DNA from 4 places in the Lysinibacillus sp. RU7 genome. Region 2 is predicted to be linked to each of the others. Evidence: riboswitches for the same ligand, from Rfam matches in the RefSeq annotation. Region 2 holds a riboswitch; each other region holds the start of a gene.
What was found. Region 2 has a riboswitch for cobalamin ahead of AC3II9_RS13885 (FecCD family ABC transporter permease). Riboswitches for the same ligand answer to the same signal wherever they lie in the genome.

Region 1 (5,237 bases), on a different contig from region 2:
GGAACAGAAGCCCGACTTGCTGGCGCAAATTTTTTAAGTCGGATTTTTTGTATTGTAATGGTGTCCCTTGAAAGGAAATCGTGCCGCTCGTTGGCTTAATGAGCCCCATTAGTAGTTGAAAGAGCGTTGATTTCCCTGAGCCATTTTCCCCTAAAATCGCAATTTTCCGGTTCATCGGAATAGTGAGTGACAGATCCTCTAACGCCTTTGTCCCATCTGGATAGCAATAATCTACATGTTGTAACGTAAAATAAGCGTCGTCCATTTAAAGTCCTCCTTGTAGCCACATGATGCCGATGATACTACTGCCATAGAGCGCGAGTATCCATGCCATTTGCTTGTTCCACTGCTTATGCTCACAAAATGCCATAGGTACAATAAAGCAATCAATCGTACGTGCATGCATTGCGAGTGTGAGCTGCTCATTTCGCACAAGAAGCGAATGTAGCATCGCAACAATTAAAGAACTTAGCGAACGAAAGCTAACTTTTATACTCGTATAGCCTAAGCGTGCTTGTTGCGCTATGTACAGTTGCTGTGCACAGCTTAAAAATAAAAAAATGAAACGATATGTTAATTCGATGAGTTCTATTAAAATCGCTGGCACGTGGAGCCTTTGTAGCAACTGGCTTAACTCGTAAACGGGCGTTGTGAGAATTAAAAAATATAAACTTGTAATGGCACCGGATGCGGTAAATAAAATCGTAATGGCACGTTTTACATCAGATTCCAATATAAAAATGTTCCAGTTGCCAGAAGAATGGTACCAAATCACATCAACTGGCATAGCAGGCGCAGTAGAAAATGATAGGACAATCGCTATGACACCTGTCACACTAAAACCGAGTGGTGCGATGAGTAATTTACTATAAACACTAACAGGAATACGTGCCATGCCTACAATCAGAACACTCATTACCGCAATTGTCCAGCAAGCAATGGCAATATCCCTCGTCATTGTCACAATCAATAATGCCCCAACGGCTAATAACGCTTTTTGTGCTGCGGGTACATGAGAAAGTCGGTTAATATAGGCGTATTGGTCAATCGCTATCATGGATTAGTCGTTTTTTGAAGGATTCGCACGGCCGCGCATAAACCCAACAAAGTAGCCGATAATCGCAGCTCCGATTGCTGCTTGTAATACGAATAATAAGCTTTCAATTTCTCCACTTGGTGGCTCCCAAATTGCATTAAACCAAGGCTCATAATCTGTTGCAATTTCTGTAATTGCTTCTTCTGCTTCCCCGTCAGCCCCACCAAATTCAGCATCTTGTAGGAAAATAATCGGGAAAATCGCTAATGCAACGACAATCGCTAATAATAATAGATTTTTCTTTAGCATCTTAATTCTCCTTCGGTTGTAAAATACGTAAGCTTGTTAATTCACGCACATTGTATTTTTGTAAGAAATTCATGACAATCACTGTCAGTAAGCCTTCACTAATCGCTAAAGGAACTTGAGTTAAAGCAAAAATACCGCCAAATTTTTGGAAAGAAGCGACGAAGCCACCAACCTCAGCAGGGAAAGCTAATGCTAATTGAATCGATGTCATCACATATGTACCAAGATCGCCTAGCGTTGCTGCTAAAAATACGGCAATGGAGAAAGACAGACCAAGCTTTGTCGCGCCCTTGTAAACACCGTAAGCAATAAATGGTCCAACGATCGCCATTGAAAAAATATTAGCGCCAAGTGTTGTAAGTCCACCATGTGCAAGTAGTAGTGATTGGAATAATAAAACGATTGTCCCCATGACACTCATCACTAGTGGTCCAAATAAAATAGAACCAAGTCCTACCCCTGTTGGATGTGAACAGCTTCCTGTAACAGATGGAATTTTTAATGCCGATAAAACGAAAGTAAATGCCCCAGATAAAGCAAGTAGCATTTTACTATCTGGATGTTCTTTGACAACTTTTTGAATCGAACGTAAACCAAGAATTAAGAAAGGTAAGCTGATAGCGAACCAGAAAATCGCCCAAGCAATCGGTAAATACCCCTCCATAATATGCATGGCATATGCTTGTTTCGGAATAAATAGTAGAACGATGCCGAAATAAAGCAATTTAGTCAATCGATTGTTCATGTTTCATTCTCCTTTTGTTATTTTATGACGAAAAAGTGCATAAAAAAATACACTTTCTAGGAGAAAAGTGCACGATGAAAAAAGCAAACAAGCGTTGCTTCTATTCGTACCTATCCTCGTAGGTTGAATGGCGTTTAATTTTTGGCAGGTCTCCTGGCTTATCATCAACGCTCCTCACACCTTCCCGTTTAAAAACAGTGGCTGTGTTGTGAGTCACTCCGAAATTACAGTTGCGGGACAGCATCGGCCTTTCACCGATTTCCCTTTTAAGCTAAATCTATAGCACCAAAAATCATTCAGTTGTCGTCATTGAAAAATAGTCTAACAGTTTTGAAAACTTTTTTCTAGTTCTTTTTTGGTTACTAAGAGAAATATGTACTAGAATTATATATTCTGAAATAGGAAAAGCTATTGAAAGAAATATTTGAATACAAGCTAACTATTATTTTCCCCTAATCCTCCAAACGTAGTAAAATGGTGGGACGGAGGGATAAACATGAACGTATTTCAAATGCATTTAGTTGAAAAGCAAACAATGAAATTATTAAATAGCATCGCAACAACAAAGGATGAAAGCGTATTAAATGCTGTACGTGGTATAATCGATACGACATTAACAGAAGCGGATGTACCGCGCTTTATTATCGATGATGTGTTGCTAGTAAAGGAGCGCCAACAGCTTGAGCCATTTATGACGTTTGTTAAATTAAACGTAAAGCCATTTCCTGACGTCTCTGAGCAAGTAGTGAAGCGTCTATGGAAAAAAGATAAAAAAGTGAAAGCGCCAAAAGTAACAGATCCACTTGTAACGTTTGTTTCATGGGATGATACAACAACACGTTCCCGTTATTTCGTGTATGAACAAGAAGGTAAATTAGTAGGGGTGAAAGGCGTCCTTGCTATGGAAAAAACACAAGGCATTTGTGCCCTTTGTCAGCAACATAAGGATGTATCCCTTTTTACCACAAAGGAAAAGGGCGATGTTGAGGGAACGTATAAAACCTATAGTCAGTATATTTGTGCCGATGCAATTAGCTGTGAACGAAATATTGATTCAGCAGAAAAATTGCACAGCTTTATGGAAACAGTAAGACCAAAAATGCGCTAAATTTTTATTTTGGATGAAAGTAGTGATCCCTGTTTTATTTTGTGCTACGCTCGCCATGAGGTGGTTGTCTTGATTTTAATTGAACGGGATGAATCATTTAAAATAAGTACATTACAAGCAGGCGTTCGGCGTGGCTTAATCGAGCTTCGTGATTCACTATATCGAGCAGAATTGGGTCTAGTAGGGGAGCTGTATGTGGACCGAATGTGGCATGATTTTCAACTGAAGGAGCCGTATTATTTACTCCATAATTATTGCATTAGTCAGCATCAAATCGATACTGTATTTATTTGCAGTCGATTTATATTAATTGTAGAGATTAAAAACATCAGTGGACGTATTACGTTTGAAGAAGAGAAATCGCAGTTTTTACGTGAACGGGAAGATGGCACGATAGAAAGTTTTCGAAATCCGATTGATCAAGTAAAGCGCCATGTACGCTATATAGAGAGTATAATCGATGCTCGTTTGCCTATTTTTTATGCGGTTATATTTGCTCATCCGCGGACAATTATCGGTCGTATACCTCTTGGTGAGCCTGTGTTTAAACTGAGTGGATTGGAAACGTTTGTCCGAAAATTGTTAGCACAGTGTCCTGAAAAGTTGAATCCAGTTCATCTCGAACAGTTTGCACTATGGCTTGCAAGGAAGCATCAAGTTCGTAATGAAACGGTACAAATAGATGTTTCACGTGTTATGCCTGGTGTATTGTGCTCCAAGTGTACAAAAGGAATGAAGTTTCAGCATGGGAAGTTTATTTGTTTAAGATGTAATCGAAGTGGGCTAGAGGACTTTTATGTGGGGTTAGCTGATTACCGGTATTTGATTTCGGAATGGATATGTAATCAGGAGTTGCGGAGGTTTTTTCATATTTCTTCTGAAGATGCGGCGAGAAGGCTTTTGAAAAACTTAGCATTTGATTTTACAGGAAGATATAAAGATCGAAAGTATAGAATTTGTTTAGAAAAATTGAATTCGCGGGTAAATAGGTGAAAATCGCGGGTAAAGCTATAATTTTCGCGGGTATTTCACCAAAATTCGCGGGTAAATCTAAAATCCCTGCTTCCACACAAGAAGCAGGGATCATTTCATTAACTATTCACTTTCGAATATTGATGAAGGATCTTTCCTAAGCGCTTAATGCCTTCTTCAATGACTTCAGGTGTTGAGTTCGTATAGTTTAAACGTAATGTATTGATATTTTCAGGGTTTGTATAGAACGGGTCTCCTGGAACGAACGCTACTTTTTCCGCCATTGCTTTTTCAAACAATTCAAGTGCACGTACACCTTTTTCTAATGTCACCCAAATGAACATACCGCCGTCTGGTTTTGTATAGCTCACTGTAGGTGGGAAGTATTTCTCGATTGCAGCTAGCATCGCATCAGATTGCTCGCGGTATAGGTTAATAATTTTATCGACATGCTCCTGGTACTCATTGTTCGCTAAATAATCATGAATGACATATTGAGAGAAAATATTAGTGTGTAAGTCTGTTGCTTGCTTTGCTGTTTCGATATGTGCCATCAGCTCTTTATTTTTCGTCATAATCCAGCCAAGGCGCATACCGGGTGTGACCGTTTTAGAAAATGAACCTAGTAATATCGAATTCTCTAAGCGACCACCGCCAATATAAGGCAATGTCTCACCACGGAAACGTAACTCCCCGTATGGATCATCCTCGATAAACGCTACATCGTACTTTTTCACCACGTCATAAATCGCTTCACGCTTCTCGCGAGAATACGTAATCCCTGTTGGGTTTTGGAAGTTCGGTACTGTGTAGATGAATTTAACGTTTGGATTTTGTAATTGCTTCTCCAGCTCTTCTACATTTAACCCATCTTCTTCTAGAGTAACAGAATAGAAGGTAGGCTCCGCTAATGTAAAGGCTTGAATGGCACCTAAGTAACCGGGTGCTTCCATAATGACACCGTCACCTTTATTTAATAACACTTTACCGATGATCTCTAAAGCTTGTTGTGAACCTGTTGTAATGAGGATGTCATCAGGTGCAATATCAAGACCATAGTTTTTCTT
Region 2 (5,237 bases):
CAAGCATTTCTTGTAGGAAGGCTTCAATATTTGTTACAGGTACATTTTTCGCAAATAATTTCCCGGCCTGTGTATGCCTGCCCATGGGGATCGCTCCTACATACACGTCAAAGCTATCCTGTTGGTACACAAGTCCAATATCATCGTACATTGCGTTATAGCATGCAGAGGCGCAGCCATTTACATTCAGTCGAAGTCGATTCGGTACAGCTTGCCCAACGAATGTTTTATACAGGGCTTCTGTTATCGCTGCGGCTTCCATTTTTTCACCATCACAAAAGTCACATGCCTTCATATCTACAACTGCGCCTTGTTGTGCAATATATAACCCTACATCCTCTAGCTGCTGCTGGATTTCTAATCGTTTTTCTGTAGGAATAGATATCAGTAAATAATACGAAGCAGAATATTTAATCGCCCCATCTTCGCCTACGATTTCCGCTATTTTTTGCAATTGTGCAGGTGTGTAATGTTTATTAATCACTCCTGGGCTAATCGCTAAGCGTGTATATGAACTTTCCTTATTTAATGTCGCAAATGTATGCTCTGGCACATTTTTCGTAAATGCATTGCGCCCCATAGTACGTCCTCCTCTAGATGAAAATAAGCTAGCAAAACGCTAGCTTATCTCTACTTATTAAAAGCTTTCTGGGTAGAAGCCTTCTGCTAAAATTTTAATCGCCTCGGCTGCACGTACACCTTCTGATGCAGCTGATAATGGTAAAATGACAAAGCGTTCATTTAACACCGCATCCATTTCTTTTAATGCTGGGTCATTTTTTAAGAACGCTATTTTTTCTTCCGCTGTTGTTGAACCGTAATCAATCACGACAACTACTTGTGGGTCACGTTCAACAGCATCTTCTTTTGATACCGTTGTCCAGCCAGACTCGACATCACCAAAAACATTTTGTCCTCCTGCAATTGTCACTAGCTCATTCATAAAGTTTTGAGCTGCTGTGAACACGTCTTGCTCTCCACTATCATACACAAGTACACGTAATGGCTCCGATTGCTCAGGCAATTTTGCACGAACTGCCTCTACATCATTTTTCATTTGTTCAATTAATGCTTCCCCTCGATCTTCTACACGGAAAATTTTTGCGATATTACGAATATCGGTAAAAATGTCCTCTAATGTTGGATTATTCATACTTGAGGACGTATGTAAATACGTGTGAATGCCTAACGCCTCTAATTCTTCCACTGTCCCAATACCTTTTTCACTAAAGCCACTTTTCCAGCCTGCATATAAAAAATCTGCCTCTGCATCAATCACTTGCTCTTTTGTTGGATATTGCTCTGCTAATACCGGCACTTTCGCATAGGCCTCTTGCAATGGTTCGTAAATTTCATCATCTAAATAAGCCGTACCAACCATCGAATCCTCTAAGCCTAACGCTAGCATAATTTCTGTTACGTGTTGGTTTAAGGAAATCGCTTTTGTCGGTGCTTCTTCATATACTTGTGTTGTGTCATTATTGTCAATCGTTACGGCATTTTCTTCCGCTTGTGCAGGTGCTACTTTCTCTTGCTTACCTTCTTCATTGCTACAAGCACCTAAAACGCTCAGTGCCATAACCGTGATAAACACAAGCCACATGTTCTTCAATTTTTTCATGTCAATCTCCCTTTATTTTTAATTTATATAGAAAGAAGTGTATGCTTCCTCACGATCTATAACATGGATTCAGGTATATAAAATAATTGCGGCTTCTTCGTAATCGGGTGAATACCGATTTCCGCATGTACGCCAAAAACATCGCGTAAAAGCGCTGGTGTCAGCACCTCTAACGGCGTACCATAAGCAACAACTTCCCCTTTTTTCATCACATAAATTTTGTCGCAATACGTAGCCGCAATATTTAAATCATGGAGTGCCGCCATAATCGTAATAGGCAAACTCCGAATTAAATCCATTAATTGCAGCTGATACTGAATATCTAAATGATTCGTCGGCTCATCTAGCACCATCACTTGCGCTTGCTGTGCCAATGCTCTTGCCACAATGACGCGCTTCTTTTCTCCACCCGACAATGAGCTGAAATGACGCTCACTCAGATGGGTAATCCCTGTTTGCTCCATCGATTGCTCTACAATTTGACGATCCTCTACGGTATCTCGTTCAATCAATCGTTTATGCGGTGTACGCCCCATCGCGACTAAATCTCTCACCGTAAATTCAAACAATACAGGTGTTTCTTGCCCGACGACCGCTAACTGTTTCGCGACAGCTTTTGCTGGTTTCGTTAGCATGTCCTCTCCAAAAAGAAAAACTTGCCCTTCATTTGGCTGCAACATCCGGTACATATTTTTTAATAATGTCGATTTACCACTACCGTTAGGACCGATCAATCCTACCAATTCACGCTCTTTCACATGTACAGACACATTATGTAAAATCGTTGCTTGCCCGATGGTATAAGAAAGATTTTGTGCCACATATACCATTTACTCACCCTCCCCAAATGAGTAGGTTTGTTTGCGCAGCATCCAAATGAAAAATGGACAACCGCATAATGCTGTAATAATTCCAATCGGCATTTCTTCAGGGGCAATAATAATCCGTGCTAACGCATCTGCCCAAACGAGGAAAATCGCACCAAGTAAAGCACTAATGGGCAAAACAAATTTATAATTGGACCCAACGAGCATGCGGACAACATGCGGAATAATTAAGCCAATAAATCCGATGGCACCACTGACAGCAACAAGCACCCCTGTTAAAAGGGAGACAAGTAAAATGAGTAATAAACGAAACCTCTCTAAATTCACCCCTAACGTGAGTGCCGATTCTTCTCCAAGTAATAGTAAATTCAAATGACGTGCATGAATGCGTAACACTACATACACAACGACAAAAACAACCATCGGCAACATTAAGTTACTCCACTTCGCACCGGCTAAACTGCCCATCATCCAGTGCATCACCGCTTTAATACCGCCCTCTTCCTTAGACATGAGGAGCATAAAGTTCGTCATCGCAGAAAGCACCAGTGACACCGCAATCCCAGCTAATAACAGACGAATGACAGACACTCTTCCCCCGACTCTTGATAATAAAAAGACAATGATAACCGCAATCGTTGCCCCAATAAAGGCCGCAAATGATAGCGCATATATCCCTAAAAAAGAAAAGGCCCCAAGTAAAATGACCGCCGTGGCACCAACGGAAGCACCAGATGAAATCCCTAAAATATACGGATCCGCTATCGAGTTCCGCACAAGTGCTTGAATCGCTGCACCTGAAATGGCAAGTCCTGCCCCGACAACCATCGCTAGTAGTACGCGTGGTGTCCGAATTTGCCAAATAATAATTTCTTGTGATCGGCTCCAGTCCGCTTCAATCCCCAATACATTCCACGGCACATGCGATAAAATAACGCGCCAAACAGTCGCAGATGTAATGGAAACAGAGCCAATGATGACAGCTATTGTCATGGAAATCATTAAAACAATGAGCAAAATTACCACAAGAAAACCAAAATGAATCTTCCCTTTTTTCTGCACACTAAGCTCCTTTCAAAGGTTTTATTTCTCTTTTTGTTCCCGCTTGTTACAAAGACAAATAAAAAAATCTCCTTGAATCCAAGGAGATTGTCATAGCGAAATAAAGGGTATATTTACCCTACTCACTATAACCATCCTCGTGGTTCTATGTAAATGCTCTACTATTACCGGCAGGTCTCCTGGCTCATCATCAACGCGCCTCACAGCCTTCCCAGTTTCCCAGTGGCATTTGTGAGTTACTCCGATTTACAGTTGCGGGACAGCGTCGGATTTGCACCGACTTCCCTTTTAAGCAAACAACAAGACGTTATTTGCACCAATAATATGATATTTTTTTGTAATTCTTACACTAACAGAATCTATCATAACTCACAATAGTTTTGATGAATTCTGAATATTACGTGTATATAAATAGTATTTTTTATCTTAAATAACTACCCGGTAAAGTAAGTTTTTTTTACATAAATAACATCATTATATAATACTTCAATCCTACTCAAAGCCCTTATGCTGAAACACACTCCATTTTAACTAAGCTCATTCTTCAATATTAAAAATACCATTATTCACCTTATTTCCAAAAATACATTCTGAAACACATTTAGTTAATTAAGCTAAATTTGTATTCTTCTTTTCAAGAGACCGTTATTTATATAACCATTCCCCGTATATAATGCCATAATTAATTTTTATATCCCTTTGAACTTTAAAACATCGTTATCCAAATAGTAACCGCAAAAACAATTAAAATGATACCTAGAACACGGTCAAACCAATGCATGTAACGTTGATATAGTCTTCTAAAAAAATTATTCGAAATAAGTATAGCTAGTAAAATAAACCAAAGCCCCACCGCCAAAATGATTTCTCCACCATATATCCACCCCATCCACTTTGAAGTGTTTGGTCCGATAAATTGTGAAAAAATACTTAGGAAGAATAATGCTGATTTAGGATTCAGTACATTACATAAGAAACCTTCACGAAAGCAACGCATCACAGATTGTTTCAATAAACGGTCTATGCTTTTACCATCTGAATTCTCTAAGCGAGCTTGTGAGCGGATTCCTTGCAAGCCTAACCAAAGTAAGTAAGCAGCGCCAGTAAGTTTAATGACATTAAAGACAATTGGTAGTTTTTCTAATACAATGGTAAAACCTAAAATGGTATAAGTTATATGAACAATTAATGCACTGGCTATGCCCAAAGCTGTAGCTACACCATATTTTCTCCCTGCGCCTAAACTATTTTTCATGACGACGACAAAATCAGGCCCAGGTGATAAAGCTGCTAAAATGCCTACTACAAAAACTTCTATATACATAAAAATAGCTCCCTTATTTCTTCACATTACGTACAATATAAGTTAATAGATCATCACCTTGCCATAATGAATGAAGTACGTCGCTCCCTACTTTGTCGCTCACAACTTTCATCATCATATCGTGTCGAATATATTCTTTTGCCAATAGAACTAACATGGGTTCAGCTGTTTGAATTGCTTGAGGAATTTGCCCATTAAAAAAGCCCGCAATCAGCACTTCTTGATTATCTTGTATGACAATCGTTAATCTTTTACTCATTCTACCTTCTTCAATGACAGCAGTATCTCGACGATGGTAAAACGTTTCTCCGAATGAGTCAGTCTCCTGATTAGTAAAAAGCATTGAATATAGCTTAATTCCTTTTTCGCCTTGTTCTAAGGCTGAATTCTTTAATTCATCTAG
Region 3 (5,237 bases), on a different contig from region 2:
TAAATGTATCGGGCGTCTTTTTTGGCAGTCACTGCATGTATTTGATGAGCGCAGTCTACAAAATGAGGAAGATATTTTTCGCGCATTACTGAGGCACATTGACTATGCAACAAACGAAGGGAAAATTCGTCCTGCTATTACAGTGTTTGCATCAAAGAGGGTACGCGTTTGGAATCACCAGCTTATCCGCTACGCAGGGTATGAAACGACGAAGGGCATTGTTGGTGATCCAGATTCGGTTACTTTCACAAGACAATGTATGAAGCTTGGTTGGCAGGGGGAGGGCACACCATTCGATGTGTTACCACTCGTCATTCAGGTAGATGGTAAACAGCCTAAGTGGTTTGAGATTCCAAAATCGTATGTACTGGAAGTAGACATTACACATCCTGAGTATCCTGCCTTTCAAAAGCTACAATTAAAATGGTATGCGGTGCCGATTATTTCGAGTATGCGTTTTAATTGTGGTGGCATTGATTTTGAGGCCGCGCCGTTTAATGGTTGGTATATGGGTACAGAGATTGGCGCACGCAATTTGGCAGATACGAATCGTTATAATTGTTTGCCAAAAGTAGCGGATGTAATGGGACTGAAGCGTGAGACAAATAGTTCATTATGGAAGGACCGTGCTTTAGTGGAATTGAACATTGCGGTACTGCATTCCTTTAAGGAGGCGGGTGTCAGCATTGTTGACCATCATACAGCCGCACAACAATTTAAGTTGTTTCAAGAGCAGGAAGGGAAATCCAATCGTGATGTCACAGGCAACTGGACGTGGTTAATCCCACCTGTATCGCCAGCTACAACACATATTTTCCATCAACCAATTCCTAATATCATTCATAAACCAAATTATTTTTATCAAAAAAATCCATATTAACGAACTATTCATAGCCCAATCTGTCTGGGCTATTTTGTTTTATTTTTATAATTTTGTTTGAAATTTCAAACAAAATAAATATAGAAATTTATTACTGTTATTGTTAAACTGTTCCATAATGATAAAACTGAATGATTTTTGGTGCTAATGCGAATTAGCTTAAAAGGGAAGTACGGTGAAAGTCCGTCGCTGTCCCGCAACTGTAATTCGGAGCAAATCACATAGAAGCCACTGTTTTATAACGGGAAGGTGTGAGGAGCATTGATGATAAGCCAGGAGACCTGCCAAAAATTAAGCCCGATTCAACCTACGAGGATAGGTGCGAAGTAAAGCAAATGTTCAATTTGCTTATTTACTAATGCACCCATGCACTTTCTCTTAGGAAGTGTATTTTTTTATGCACTTTTTTGTTAATGAAAAAAGAAGATTGTTATTTTAAATGAAAAGTGTATAATTTAATTGATAATAGTAATCATTACTACTATAGTAGATTCATAATTCAAGCATGGAGGAGATAAAAGTAAATCGTTCATAAAGTATTTAGTGATTTTAGCAATTGATAAGGAATAGTATTTATGAAAAATGATATTATTTCTCAAGTCATTTTCAGTCAAGAAATGACAAGGATACATAAACAAGATGTTTACTATGCGGTGAAATGACGTATCAATCAGGGTGATAATAAGAATCATTTTCTAGAAAATAGGAGGAATAACAGTGAAGCGTATTTATATTTTATTCATATCAGTAATGATATTGATGTTGTTAACAGCGTGTGGAGATGATGAGCAAACAGCAGCTACATCTGCAAAGGAATCAAGTAATACACTAGTGATGTCTTGGCCAAAGGATATTGGGGAAGTGAATCCACATTTATATTCGCCAAATGAAATGTTTGCTCAAGCAATGTTGTATGATCCGTTAGTGGTGTATGAAAACGATGGCACGATTTCACCTGGATTAGCGGAATCATGGGACATGTCATTGGATGGGAAGATTTATACATTCAAGCTACGTGAAGGTGTGCAATATTCTGATGGTTCATTGCTTACAGCTGAAAATGTAAAACGTAATTTTGATACCGTTATCGCAAATAGTGCAGCACATAGCTGGTTAGAGGTAGTGACTGTTATTGACCAAGTAGAAGTGGTGGATAATACAACGGTAAAAATTCATTTGAAAGAGGCGTATTATCCGTTCCTACAAGAGTTATCACTTATTCGTCCGCTTCGTATGCTAGGGGACGCGGGATTCCCGGAAAGTGGTAGTACAGCAGATGGGATTGAAAAAGCAATCGGTACAGGTCCGTGGATTTTAACTGCGTATGAGCAAGATCGTTATGCAGAATTTACACGTAATGAAAACTATTGGGGTAAAAAGCCGTCAATTAAAAAAGTAGTAGTAAAAGTGATTGCAGATTCCCAAGCACGTATGATGGCCTTAGAAAAAGGAGATATTGATCTCATTTTTGGTAGTGGGCAGCTTGTACCAGCTGAATTTGCGACATTACAGCAAAATAATCAGTACGTCACAAAAGTGTCAGAGCCTTTATCAACACGTATTTTATCTTTCAATACAACATACGGTGTGACACAAGAGAAGGCAGTACGTATCGCATTACAGCATGCACTTGATCGACAAACGATTGTGGAGCACGTATTAAACGGTTTAGAGCAAGAAGCACGTTCATTATTTGCACCGGGCTTCCCTTATAGTGATATTGAAGTAGAATCATATGCTTATGACGTACAAAAAGCGGCTGCTATTTTGGATGAAGCAGGCTGGGTAATGGATGAAAAGACAGGTATACGAGTAAAGAATGGTGAAACGTTGACACTGACAGTTCCTTATAACAGCAGTGAGCAAGTGCATAAGGCCATCTTTGAATATTTGCAAGGTGTATGGAAAGAGATTGGTGTGGAAGTCAATTTAATGGGGGAAGAAAGTCAAACAGTCTATATGCGTTCAAAAGAAGGCGAATATAATCTCATGTTCAATGATACATGGGGAGCGCCTTATGATCCGCATATGTACCTGCGTACAATGACAGGTGAAAAGCAAATCGGTTTTTATGCGAAAGCGGGTATTGAGTCGAATGCGAAGTTAACGGATGATATTACACGTGTGATTCGTTCAACCGATGAAGCAGAGCGTCACGCGCTGTACGAAAGTATTATTCAAACGATTCAAAGTGAAGCGATTTTCATGCCCATTTCATATCGTCAAAATTATTTAGTGGCGAACGATGTATTCGAAACGATTACATTCTCCCCACAACAATACGAAGTACCAATCAATTTGTATGAAATGAAGTGATGAGATGGGGCAATTTTTAACGAAACGTCTACTGAGCATGGTGCTAGCGCTATGGGGGATCACAATCATTGCCTTCTTCTTAGTACGCGTGATGCCCGTTGATCCAATAGAGGCATATTTTCAAGCTAATCAATTGCCTGTAACCGAAGAGGCGATGGAACAAGTACGTGAGGAACATGGGCTAAATCAGCCTATGTTCACACAGTACGTACAATGGCTATCAGGTGCTATTCAGTTCGATTTTGGTACATCCTTTATGACGAATAATCCTGTAAGCACGGAGCTATTTAGCCGTTTTGGTGTGACGATGCAGCTAGCGGTTGTTGCATTTCTTTTTATTTTGTTGCTATGTGTACCAATTGGGATCATCAGTGCTGTGAAACGTGACTCTTGGTTTGACCGCATGACGCGCTTAACGATTTTCTCGATTGCTTCGATGCCGAGCTTTTGGTTAGCCTTTGTGTTAGTTTATACGGTGGCATTAAAGCTCGATTTATTACCGTTAATGGGCTGGGGAACAGTAGATACGATGATATTACCTGCTTTAACGTTGGCACTAGGGGTTGTCCCGTATTATGTACGCATGATTCGGACGAGCATGATTGAGCAAATGGATCAGCCATTTGTGACATTTGCGCGAGCGCGTGGAGTACCAGAGCATATTATTATTCGTCGTCATATTTTTAAAGGGACGCTCACACCATTAATTACGTCACTCGCCATGACGATCGGTGTGCTGCTAGGCGGAGCAGCAATTGTCGAGATTGTCTTTACGATTCCAGGTATGGGTCGTTTTATTGTAGAAGCGATTACAGCGCGTGATTATTCCGTTTTACAGGCATTTATCTTTATCATTGGTTTCTTCTATATCGTAATTAATTTTATGGCTGATTTGGTGTGTGCATGGATTGATCCGCGTATTCGTATAAAGGAGGATGCTTCGTGAACAAAAAATGGGCACTTTATATGAGTAGTTTTTTAGTAGGCGTTTTATTTTTAGTAGCGATTTTTGCGCCGTGGTTAATGCCAAATGATCCACATGCACCGAATATAGCCATGAAGTTACAAGGCTTTTCATCGCAGTATCCATTAGGCACCGATCATTTAGGCCGCTGTGTATTGTCACGGCTAATCGAGGGGGCTCGGGTTTCCCTATCCATTGCTTTTGTTGTGTTGATGGCGACGCTTGTGATTAGTATGGTCATAGGCTTAACAGCGGGCTTTATCGGGGGCTGGCTAGATATGCTTCTTATGCGGATTTGTGATATTTTGCTGGCTATTCCGAATTTTGTTTTTGCGTTAGTCATTGTCGGGGCATTAGGTGCTGGCATGAAAAATTTACTTATTGCCATTGTACTGGTCACGTGGGTCGGCTTTGCACGCATTATTCGTAATATGGTCGTGAGTTTAAAGGAAACAGATTATGTCACGTATGCCCGTGTTTGTGGTGTATCGAAATGGAAGATTGTTGTGCGACATATTTTACCGTTCGTCTTCCCACAAATGCTCTTGCTGAAATTCATTGGATTAGGCTCAACTATTTTAATGATCTCGGAGTTATCTTTCTTAGGGCTAGGTGTGACAGCACCAACTGCTGAATGGGGCATGATGATTAGCGAAAGTAAGACATACTTACTGACAAAGCCCGAGTTGATGCTTATTCCAGGGATAATGATTTCAATTACAGTCCTTATTTTTAATGCTTTTGGGGATGCACTACGAGACGTACTCGATCCGAAAACGACATAGGAGGGCTGAATATGTTAGCCGTTGAAAATTTAAATGTTACATTGCGAAATGGTCATGTCGAAAAGCATGTGCTGCACAACATCAGCTTCTCTATACCGAAAGGAAAGGTAGTCGGTATTATTGGGGAAAGTGGCAGTGGCAAATCTGTATTATGTACAACGATTATGCAATTATTTCGCGAAAAACGAACAGTAACAGGTAACCTTTCTTTTAATGGCATGTCTTTAGTTGAGCTGTCTGAAAAAGAAATGCGGAAACTACGCGGGAAAGAAATGGCACTCATTATGCAAAA
Region 4 (5,237 bases), on a different contig from region 2:
TTTTTGAAATTGCTTACAAAGTTTGATTTCATTCGGTTATTTTTAGCTAATAAGTAGCGCAAAATCACACTATTTCTTTATTCGCAAAATTTATCAGAAGGTATTTTACTGCACACGAAAGGAGGCTTGTCCAATAAGTGAATAAGCCCCCTCTATAAACATCGTAAGCATTCTTTTTTAATGATGATGGTGGTGATGCTCATATCCATGCTCTTCTGCATATTTTCTAAAGTTCTCTAAATCTTGCATCCCTGTCGATGACCCATTCATCGCTTGCTCGGCACGTTCGACAAGGACATGTTGTAACTTTGGATGATAGCCAAAATAATTGGCAATTTGAATGTCAACCTCTGGATAGGTCACTTGGTAGTTATCACGCATTTTGTACATGCGCTTCATTAAAATACCTGTAAATAGGAAGTATGGCAGCATAATGATTTTTTTCGCTCCAAACTTCACACAGCGCTCGATGCCCTCGTCAACTGTTGGCGTTGCGACACCCATAAACGCACTTTCTACCCAAGGAACGTCAAGCTTTTCCCAAAGTAAACGTGAAATTTTATAGAAATCCCCGTTCGCTTCTTCATCGCTTCCACCACGTCCTACCAATAAGATGGCTGTATCTTCATGTTTTTGATATGGGTCAAAGCCAATTTCTTTTAACCGTTCCAATAAAATTTCAAAAATTCCCGCATGAATCCCAATCGTTTGCCCGTACGTGAAGGTGATGCCTGGGAATTGTTCTCTTGCATGCTCAATCTCTGCTGGGATGTGCATTTTAGAATGTCCCGCATGGAGTAGCATGATGGGAATCACATGAATCTCCTCTGCGCCCTTTTCAACACAAAGCTCGATCCCGTCTTCAATATTCGGTGAAGCGAATTCTAAAAAGCATGTTTCTACTAAAATAGCAGGGTCGATTAAGTAGGTTGTACGTTCTATAAACTCACGCACTTCATCATTTCCAGCTTCTACTCTGCTGCCATGTCCAACAAATAATATCGCTTTTTTTGTCGCACTGGATTTTTCTTTTCGTTTTAATACTTTCGTTTTCGATATACCTTTTGTAAAAGTTGGCGTTGCTTGTGCTAAACCATCTTGCGTCATATTGTAAATCATGTGCTGATCTTCCACTTGACCTGTTACAATATCTCGTCCTACTTGCTCATCTTGTACGCTATACCATTTTCCTTCTGGATAGGAAATAACGACGCATTTATCCTTACAACGGCCGTTACAGCGTGTACGTGATGTATGGATCATTTCATCTAGATTGTTTTTTGTAATTTCATCTCGGATCGCAAGTGTCACTTCTTCAGCACCTGCGCCCATACACGTACTACCGTTACAAATTAATAAATGACGTTGCATTCCTTGTAAGTTCCATGTTGTCATGTTGTCAGCTCCTTTTTTGGCTCCCACGAAATGACCGCGGCATAAAATGTATGACGATAATGTACTCCGTCTGCATCCTGCTCAATAAACGGCGCTAATGACTCGAGTACATGCTCCGCTGAAAAGTCCGTGTCGATAATTTTTTTACTTTGTGCAGCAACTAGCGCTTCCATTGTCGGATAATGATACGTACGCTCCAGTTGAATCATTTCGCAATCAGCATAAATTTCAAGCTGATATAGCATATTTAAAATTTCAATATAGTCGCGGCGTGGGTATTTAATGGAGTAGCCGTATTTTTCATCTAATATTTTGTAATGCGGTTGAATCGGCCCTGTTGTCAGCCCGATAATTGCTCGTTTTTTTGCTAATGCATTCATTTTCTTTAGCGTGTCGAGCATCTGATACATGCGGTAAAAACAGTTCACGCCTAACACGACATCATGTTGCTCTAGCGCTACTTCTTCCCATTTCCCCTGCATAAATGACACATGGTTAGCCTCTTCAAAGTATTGTGCTAAATAAGAAAGCACACTTTTAGAACCGTCCACACATGTTAATTTGGCTACATCCTCCGCTAGTGGAAATGTATAATTTCCCCATCCAGGACCAATTTCAATCACAGAATCTTCCTGTCCAATATACTTTTTCATCACCTTATAAATCGGTACGGCATGGGCTTCGGTTTGCTTGTATGATTTTTTTTGCATCGACTGTGCCCAAAAGGCTTCCTCTAGCGAATCATCTACCATTCGCTCTGGCATATTACCATGCCAATCAAGCATCCCTTCCTGCCATAGCTTTTCAAAATCAATTGCTAATGGTCCTTTCAACTTATTCCCTCCTCTAATAAAAAAGAGAGGCCAGAAATTACTTTCGGGCCCCCCCTTCACTTCTTGATCACTACCTACTAAGAATTATTGCCCCTACGATGGTTACCACCATCCTCGTCGTAAAGGTAGCGTCTCAAATGTTTTCAGACGCCACCTTGAAAGCAAGCACTATCATATGTAGTACAATGCTTCCCATAATCCCGTGGGTACATTTCGTGTTCGTTTGGCAGGTCTCCTGACTTCACATCCTCACAAGACAAATCCCTTCCCGCATACGCAGTGGTGACGATTTGTTGCTCCGTTTTACAGTGGCGGGTACCGTGGTGAATTTGCATCACACTTCCCTATTAAGTAGTTCTCACTACACCAAACAACATGCTATGTAATTAATGTATATAAAAGCTCCATATTCAGGTGGCGACGCACGTGCACATCAAGCATTTCATAGGCTTGTTCGCGACGCTCTGCTTCGGATTGCACCGCTGTATCAATTGTTGCTAATCCTTTTTCAAGACGAATTCGATTAAAATAATTTCTTGTGAACTGTCGGTTATGGAAAATTCCATGCAAATACGTACCAATCATACGATCATCGTCACTTCTTACGCCATCTGTTCGACCGTCATGTAATTGTACAAAAGGTTTGACTAAATCGTTTGCTCGTGTACGCCCTAAATGAATTTCATAGCCTGTTACCTGTTCACCAGTAGACAGTTGGCCAGATACTTGAACCGTTTGTTTTTCTGCTACAAAAATCGTTTCTAACGGTACTAACCCTAGTGTTTTAGTCCGACCACCACTTGCTTCAATCGCTTCCTCATCAATTAATGTTTCCCCAAGCATTTGATAGCCACCACAAATGCCAAATATATACGTGCCCTTTTGTGCGTGTTGCTGAATCGCCTGTGCCAGTCCCGTTTTTTCCAGCCATTCATAATCTTCTACCGTATTTTTTGTCCCCGGTAAAATAATAACTGTTGGATTTTTCAGCTCTGCTACAGATTTGATAAAGCGTACACCTACTTGTGGCTCATCCATTAATGGATCGAGATCGGTAAAGTTCGAAATGCGCGGGAAACAAATAACCGCAACATCGATTGGAAACTCCTCAGCTTGTGGTTTTTTTAGTCGCAAGCTTGATAACGCCATCGAATCCTCTGCCTCGATTTGCACATCGATATGTGGAATTACACCAAGCACTGGAATATTCGTATATTCCTCTAACCACGTAATCCCGCTATCAAGTAGCTCCTTCATCCCTCGGAATTTATTAATAATAATGCCTTTTACACGCGCTCGCTCCGCCTCATCTAACAGCATCAACGTACCAACGATCGAAGCAAAAACACCACCTCGTTCAATATCTGCGACTAAAATAACGGCTGCATCTGTTTCATGTGCCATGCGCATATTCGCAATATCTCTTGCCTTTAAGTTAATTTCTGCGGGACTACCTGCGCCTTCAAGTACAAGCACATCATATTGTTGTGATAAACGTTGAAGGGATGATCTTACTAATGGCATCACTTCTTCAACAAATTGTTCGCGGTAGGAAACAGCGTCCATATTCGCAAAAGGCTTCCCATGTACAATGACCTCAGATACCATATCGCCCTTTGGCTTCAGTAATATCGGGTTCATATCCGTTGTTGCAATGGTACGTGCCGCCTCTGCCTGTACACCTTGCGCGCGTCCAATCTCGCCACCGTCTTCTGTAATATATGAGTTCAATGCCATATTTTGGGATTTAAACGGAGCCACTCTGTAGCCGTCGTTTGCTAAAATACGACATAAAGCTGTACAAATCACACTTTTCCCAACGTCTGAAGCCGTCCCTTGAACCATAATGGCCTTCATTAAAATTCAAGTCCTTTCACAGCAGACACATCTTGATCTGCGTAATAATGCTTCGTCGGTTCAATTGTCGACACTAAATCAGCTAACGCAATGATAGCTGGATTGGCAGAACGTCCCGTAATGACCAAATGCATATGGGGCGGACGGTTTTGAATCGCTTCTAACACTTCTGCTAAAGGGAGTACATCATCGATTGGGAATTTTGTAATGGCAAGTGCATTGTTTAATTCATCTAAAACAAGCAAATCAATTGATTCATCTTGTAGTGCTTTTTTCACTTTATTCCACGCTTTTTGCAGTGCAACACGATGTTCCTCTGGTGTTTTTGTCCACGTAAAACCGATACCTAGCTGTTCTGTTTCAACACCAAGCTTGCGGAGCGCCAGTTGCTCGCCGTATGTACGCTCCGGAGATTTAATAAATTGCAAGTACTTGACATTCATGCCTCGACCAATCGCACGTAATGTGACACCGAGCGAAGCAGTTGTTTTTCCTTTACCATCACCTGTATAAACTAGCACAAGTCCTCTTTTCGTCATGCCGCTCCCCCTATAACCACGTCGTCTTCTCGCTAAAATGTGAGCGTTTTTTCTCCGTTGTCGGTGTTTCTGCAGGATAACCGATAAATAACGTACCGATTACTTGTTGCTCCTCTGTCGCACCGATAAATTGGTGCATTCGCTCATCGTGAACAAGCCCTACACCACGTGTACGCCATACAAAGCCAAGTCCTAATTCCTCCGCTGCAAGCCACATGGACATAATGGCACTACAAACAGCAAACTCATTGTCCTTTGTAGCGCCTTCGTCTCCAGCAACTTTATCCGCCGTTACTACAATCACAAGTGGTGTCGTTTGAATCACTTCTAGTGAGCTTGTCACTAAATGAGGTTTCGTTGGGAAACGTTCCTGTAAATAGGCATTCGCCATTTCTTCATAACGCTTTAAGCTGTCACCCTGTAGTACATAAAAATGCCAAGGCTCACGCATACGGTCATTTGGCGCATACGTTGCTGCTTGCAATAATTGCTCAACTTTTTCACGCTCTACCGGCTTTTGTTCATATTGACGAATGGCACGGCGTTGCTTTAATTTTTCAAGCATTATCATTTGCTCAACACCCCTTCTTTAAACCATTCAATTTGCTCTCTT

Region 1: linked by a shared signal. The riboswitch ahead of AC3II9_RS01035 (energy-coupling factor ABC transporter permease) and the one ahead of AC3II9_RS13885 (FecCD family ABC transporter permease) in region 2 are both predicted to bind cobalamin.
Region 3: linked by a shared signal. The riboswitch ahead of nikA (nickel ABC transporter substrate-binding protein) and the one ahead of AC3II9_RS13885 (FecCD family ABC transporter permease) in region 2 are both predicted to bind cobalamin.
Region 4: linked by a shared signal. The riboswitch ahead of AC3II9_RS05250 (class I SAM-dependent methyltransferase) and the one ahead of AC3II9_RS13885 (FecCD family ABC transporter permease) in region 2 are both predicted to bind cobalamin.

Annotation. Positions count from the first base shown of each region.
Region 1 covers NZ_JBYQFK010000001.1:209,048-214,284, forward strand. Annotated here, with positions in the region: gene AC3II9_RS01020 (energy-coupling factor ABC transporter ATP-binding protein) at 1-265, opposite strand, end outside; gene cbiQ (cobalt ECF transporter T component CbiQ) at 266-1,057, opposite strand; gene AC3II9_RS01030 (energy-coupling factor ABC transporter substrate-binding protein) at 1,061-1,345, opposite strand; gene AC3II9_RS01035 (energy-coupling factor ABC transporter permease) at 1,347-2,090, opposite strand; cobalamin riboswitch at 2,217-2,395, opposite strand; gene AC3II9_RS01040 (FBP domain-containing protein) at 2,587-3,198, shown strand; gene AC3II9_RS01045 (nuclease-related domain-containing protein) at 3,268-4,191, shown strand; gene AC3II9_RS01050 (aminotransferase-like domain-containing protein) at 4,290-5,237, opposite strand, start outside.
Region 2 covers NZ_JBYQFK010000018.1:62,578-67,814, reverse strand. Annotated here, with positions in the region: gene AC3II9_RS13900 (precorrin-3B methylase) at 1-580, opposite strand, end outside; gene AC3II9_RS13895 (ABC transporter substrate-binding protein) at 638-1,621, opposite strand; gene AC3II9_RS13890 (ABC transporter ATP-binding protein) at 1,678-2,451, opposite strand; gene AC3II9_RS13885 (FecCD family ABC transporter permease) at 2,452-3,450, opposite strand; cobalamin riboswitch at 3,663-3,846, opposite strand; gene AC3II9_RS13880 (LysE family transporter) at 4,217-4,834, opposite strand; gene AC3II9_RS13875 (TrmB family transcriptional regulator) at 4,848-5,237, opposite strand, start outside.
Region 3 covers NZ_JBYQFK010000036.1:31,273-36,509, reverse strand. Annotated here, with positions in the region: gene AC3II9_RS19655 (nitric oxide synthase oxygenase) at 1-880, shown strand, start outside; cobalamin riboswitch at 1,003-1,183, shown strand; gene nikA (nickel ABC transporter substrate-binding protein) at 1,598-3,196, shown strand; gene nikB (nickel ABC transporter permease) at 3,201-4,142, shown strand; gene AC3II9_RS19640 (ABC transporter permease) at 4,139-4,945, shown strand; gene AC3II9_RS19635 (ABC transporter ATP-binding protein) at 4,957-5,237, shown strand, end outside.
Region 4 covers NZ_JBYQFK010000005.1:69,382-74,618, forward strand. Annotated here, with positions in the region: gene AC3II9_RS05245 (CbiX/SirB N-terminal domain-containing protein) at 178-1,395, opposite strand; gene AC3II9_RS05250 (class I SAM-dependent methyltransferase) at 1,392-2,228, opposite strand; cobalamin riboswitch at 2,436-2,614, opposite strand; gene AC3II9_RS05255 (cobyric acid synthase) at 2,607-4,085, opposite strand; gene AC3II9_RS05260 (cob(I)yrinic acid a,c-diamide adenosyltransferase) at 4,085-4,624, opposite strand; gene AC3II9_RS05265 (nitroreductase family protein) at 4,635-5,195, opposite strand; gene cobA (uroporphyrinogen-III C-methyltransferase) at 5,192-5,237, opposite strand, start outside.